2 regions of the Streptomyces sp. CNX435 genome follow, and region 1 is predicted to be linked to the other one. Evidence: riboswitches for the same ligand, from Rfam matches in the RefSeq annotation. Region 1 holds a riboswitch; the other holds the start of a gene.

The links. Region 1 has a riboswitch for cobalamin ahead of metE (5-methyltetrahydropteroyltriglutamate--homocysteine S-methyltransferase). Riboswitches for the same ligand answer to the same signal wherever they lie in the genome.
Region 2: linked by a shared signal. The riboswitch ahead of T328_RS09295 (ribonucleoside-diphosphate reductase subunit alpha) and the one ahead of metE (5-methyltetrahydropteroyltriglutamate--homocysteine S-methyltransferase) in region 1 are both predicted to bind cobalamin.

What each region holds. Positions count from the first base shown of each region.
Region 1 is NZ_JCANTA010000022.1:47,409-49,792, forward strand. It holds gene T328_RS28435 (aldo/keto reductase) at 1-461, shown strand, start outside; cobalamin riboswitch at 579-807, shown strand; gene metE (5-methyltetrahydropteroyltriglutamate--homocysteine S-methyltransferase) at 1,012-2,384, shown strand, end outside.
Region 2 is NZ_JCANTA010000004.1:69,921-72,304, forward strand. It holds gene T328_RS09285 (YbdD/YjiX family protein) at 1-36, shown strand, start outside; gene T328_RS09290 (GNAT family N-acetyltransferase) at 163-681, shown strand; cobalamin riboswitch at 698-874, shown strand; gene T328_RS09295 (ribonucleoside-diphosphate reductase subunit alpha) at 1,050-2,384, shown strand, end outside.

The DNA of each region.
Region 1 (2,384 bases):
ACCACTCCGGCCTCGACGACCTGCTGCCGCTGTGCGCGGCGCGCGGCGTCGCGGTGCTGGCCGCGGGCGTCTACCAGTCCGGCCTGCTCACCGACCCCCGCCCCACCGCCCCGCACGGCTACTCCCCCACCCGCTACGCCCTCTCCCCCGCCGGCTACGCCCTCACTGGCGGGGGTACCCCCATTGGCGGGGGTGCCCCCACTACCGTCCCCGCCGCCCTCGCCCGCCGCGTCGCCGACTGGCACGCGCTCTGCCGCCGCTTCGACGTCCCGCCCGCGGCGGCGGCCGTCCGCTTCCCGTTCGGCCACCCGGCGGTGACGAGCGTCGTGGTCGGCGCCCGGACGCCCGCGGAGGTGGCCGGCACGGTACGGGCCTTCGCCCTCCCGGTGCCGGCGGACTTCTGGGCGACGGCGAAGTCGACGGGCCTGCTTCCCCGGGAGGTCCCGACGCCGGCGGGATGAACGACTCAGGCGTCGTCGCGGAGGTTGACGACGCGGCAGCGGGGGCCGCGGAGGTGGAGGGCGGAGGCGTTCGCCGGGGCGGGGCGAACCGCCCGGCGGCCGGCCCGGGTTGCCGCCTACACTGGCCGTGCAGCCGGTTCGCCCCGCCCGCCAGGCGGTGGCGTCGCAAGAGGGAACCCGGTGGGAATCCGGGACTGCCCCGCAGCGGTGAGCGGGAACGACCGCCGTCATACGCACTGGACCCCGCGGGTCCGGGAAGCGACGGCCAGTAGGCGCCCGTGCGCGCAGCTTCGCGCGTACGGACGTGCCCGCGAGTCCGAAGACCTGCCCGCTGCCCGCGCGCGGGCCTTCCGTGCGCGGACATCCCGGTGACCTTCGAGGGCGGGTCGGCGCACGTGACGTACAGGGCAGACCTGAGGACAGGCACCGCGACGCGGCGGACACCCGCCGCGGCACCGCGGGCGCGCGCCGGGCTGCCCCCTTCACGTCTCCTTCCCCCTCTCCTCCCGTCGCCGGGATCTCAGGGATTCATCTCGCGAAGGAGATCTCCGTGACAGCGAAGTCCGCAGCCGCGGCGGCACGGGCGACCGTGTACGGCTACCCCCGGCAGGGCCACCACCGGGAGCTGAAGAAGGCGATCGAGGGCTACTGGAAGGGCCGCGTCACCGCCGCCGAACTCCGCGCCACCGCCGCCGGCCTGCGCCGCGCCAACTGGCGGGAGCTGGCCGGTGCCGGCGTCCACGAGGTGCCGACCGGCGACTTCTCGTACTACGACCACGTGCTCGACACCACCGTCATGGTCGGCGCGATCCCCGACCGCCACCGCGACGCCGTCGCGGCCGACCCGCTCGACGGCTACTTCGCCATGGCCCGCGGCACGCAGGACGCGGCCCCGCTGGAGATGACGAAGTGGTTCGACACCAACTACCACTACCTCGTACCCGAGCTGGGCCCGGACACCGTCTTCACCGCCGACTCGGGCAAGCAGACCGCGGAGCTGGCCGAGGCCCTGGCGCTCGGCCTCGCGGCCGACCCCCGGCCCGTGCTGGTCGGCCCCGTGACGTACCTGCTGCTTGCGAAGCCCGCGCCCGGCGCGCCCGCCGGCTTCGAGCCGCTGACGCTGCTGGACCGGCTGCTGCCCGTGTACGCGGAGGTGCTGGCCGATCTGCGCGCGGCCGGCGCCGCGTGGGTGCAGCTCGACGAACCGGCGCTCGTGCAGGACCGTACGCCCGCCGAACTGGCCGCCGCCGCCCGCGCCTACCGCGACCTCGGCACCCGCACCGACCGCCCCGCGCTGCTCGTCGCCTCCTACTTCGACCGCCTCGGCGACGCACTCCCCGTGCTCGCCAAGGCGCCGGTCGAAGGGCTGGCGCTCGACTTCACCGGCGCCGCCGCGCCGAACCTCGACGCGCTGGCCGCCGCCGGCGGGCTGCCCGGCAAGCGGCTCGTCGCCGGCGTCGTGGACGGCCGCAACGTCTGGGCCTGCGACCTGGAACGGGCGCTGGCCACCCTCGGCACCCTCCTCGGGCTCGCCGACCGGGTCGACGTCGCCGCCTCCTGCTCCCTGCTGCACGTACCGCTCGACGCGGCGGCGGAGCGGGACATCGACCCGCAGCTGCTGCGCTGGCTGGCGTTCGCCCGGCAGAAGAGCGCCGAGGTCGTCACGCTGGCCCGGGGGCTGGCGCACGGCACCGGCGCCGTCGCCGCCGAACTCGCCGCCAACCGCGCCGTCCTGGCCGCCCGCGCCGCCTCCCCGATCACCCGCGACCCGGCCGTACGCGCCCGCACCGCCACCGTCACCCCCGCCGACGCCCGCCGCCCCGCGCCGTACGCCGACCGCGCCGCCGCCCAGCGCGCCCGGCTGCGGCTGCCGCCGCTGCCGACGACGACCATCGGCTCCTTCCCGCAGACCGCCGACCTGCG
Region 2 (2,384 bases), on a different contig from region 1:
GGCGACGACCCGCGCAAGGGCTTCCGCTGCTGCTGAGCGCGGTATGGCGCGGGCCGTACGACTACGAGCCGTACGGCTACGGGCCGCCGTCCCCGGTATCCGGGGACGGCGGCCCGTTCCGCCGGGGGCCCGTTGTCGGTGGGGCAGGGCAGACTCGGAGGCATGGACTTCACGGTGCGGCCGGTGCGGCCAGAAGAGTACGAGCGAGCGGGCGAGCTGGTCGCCCAGGCGTATCTGGCGGACGGGCTGCTGACGTTCGGCGACGGCGACGACTACATCAACGAGCTGCGGGACGTACGTGGGCGGGCCCTTGCGGAGCGCGCGGAGGTGCTGGTCGCGGTCGACGGGGACGGCCGGCCGGACGGCGGCCGGGTGCTGGGCAGTGTGACGTTCGTGACGGCGGGATCGCCGTACGCGGAGTTGAGCGGGCCCGGCGAGGGCGAGTTCCGGATGCTGGCGGTGGCGCGGGAGGCGCGCGGCCGGGGCGTGGGCGAGGCGCTCGTACGGGCCTGTGTGGACGGGGCCCGGGAGCTGGGCGCGCGGCGGATGGTGCTGTCCAGCACCCCGAAGATGACGACGGCCCACCGGCTGTACGGGCGGATCGGGTTCATACGTACCCCGGAGCGCGACTGGTTCCCGCTGCCTGGTCTGCCGCTCTGGGCCTTCGTCGCGGACCTCTGAGGCGTGACACAACATATAGGGGTGGTTCCCTGACGGGCTACTAGATGTATGCTCGTCTCAGCTGCCGACGCAGGAGAATCCGGTGGAAGTCCGGAGCTGTCCCGCAACGGTAAGCGATGTGCCGTCATGCCTGCCGCGCGCCGGTGTGCCCGTACGTCGTGAGCCCGAACACCTCCGGCAGCGATCGATACGTCCGGGTCTCGCGGATCGGGCTCACGGACGCAAGCGGCTTTCCGCCTCCGGCGGCGCTCCCCCACAGCGCGCAAGCGCGCGTGGGCGGTACCCCCAGCGCGCCGTGGGCGAGCCCGCCTGCGCCCGCAGGGCAGCCTCTCCCGCGGGGCCCCCGCCGAGCCAGGGAGAGCAGCATCTTGACGATCGCACCATCCGCCGCGCTTACGGAGCCCGCCTCAGCCAGCCCCCACACCCCCGCCGCTCCCGGCGCCGACGACGGCCCGGCCGCCGCGCTCACCCGTGTCCTCGCCGAGCTGACCGCCGACCTGCCCGCCACCGACCCGGCCAGGGTCGCCGCGGGCGCCCTGCGCGGCCGGCATCCCGGCTCCGGGGAGGCCGAGTTGCGGGAGCTGGCCACCGAGGCCGCGGCGGCGCTGATCGCCGAGGATCCGGAGTACTCGCGGCTGGCCGCCCGGCTGCTGACCCAGGCCGTCGCCGAGGAGGCCGCGGCCCAGGGCGCCACGAGCTTCTCCGCGTCGATCGCCGTGGGCCACCGCGAGGGCATCGTCACCGACGCGACCGACGCCTTCGTCCGGCGGCACGCCGTGCGCCTGGACGCCCTGGTGGACGAGGCCGTCGCCGAGGGCCGCGACGACCTCTTCGGCTACTTCGGCCTGCGCACGGTCCACACCCGCTACCTGCTGCGCCACCCCACTGAGCGCGCCGTCATCGAGACCGCCCAGCACTTCTTCCTGCGCGTCGCCTGCGGGCTGGCCGCCGACGAGTCCGACGCCGCCCTGGCCGAAGTCGCCGAGCTGTACGGGCTGATGAGCCGCCTCGGCTACCTGCCCTCCTCCCCCACCCTGTTCAACTCCGGCACCCGCCACCCGCAGATGTCGTCCTGCTACCTGCTGGACTCCCCGCTCGACGAGCTGGACTCAATCTACGAGCGCTACCACCAGGTCGCCCGGCTGTCCAAGTACTCCGGCGGCATCGGCATCTCCTTCACCCGGATCCGCTCCCGCGGTTCGCTGATCCGCGGCACCAACGGCCACTCCAACGGCATCGTCCCGTTCCTGCGCACCCTGGACGCCTCCGTCGCCGCCGTGAACCAGGGCGGCAAGCGCAAGGGCGCCGCCTGCGTCTACCTGGAGCCCTGGCACGCCGACGTCGAGGAGTTCCTGGAGCTGCGCGACAACACCGGCGAGGAGGCCCGCCGCACCCACAACCTCAACCTCGCGCACTGGATCCCCGACGAGTTCATGCGCCGCGTCGAGGCCGACGGCCTCTGGTCGCTGTTCTCGCCCGCCGAGGTGCCGGAGCTGACCGACCTGTACGGCGCCGAGTTCGACGCCGCGTACGCGCGCGCGGAGGCCGAGGGGCGGTACGTCAAACAGGTCCCCGCACGGCAGCTGTACGGCCGGATGATGCGTACCCTCGCGCAGACCGGCAACGGCTGGATGACGTTCAAGGACGCCGCCAACCGCACCGCCAACCAGACCGCGGAGCCCGGTGCCGTCGTGCACTCCTCG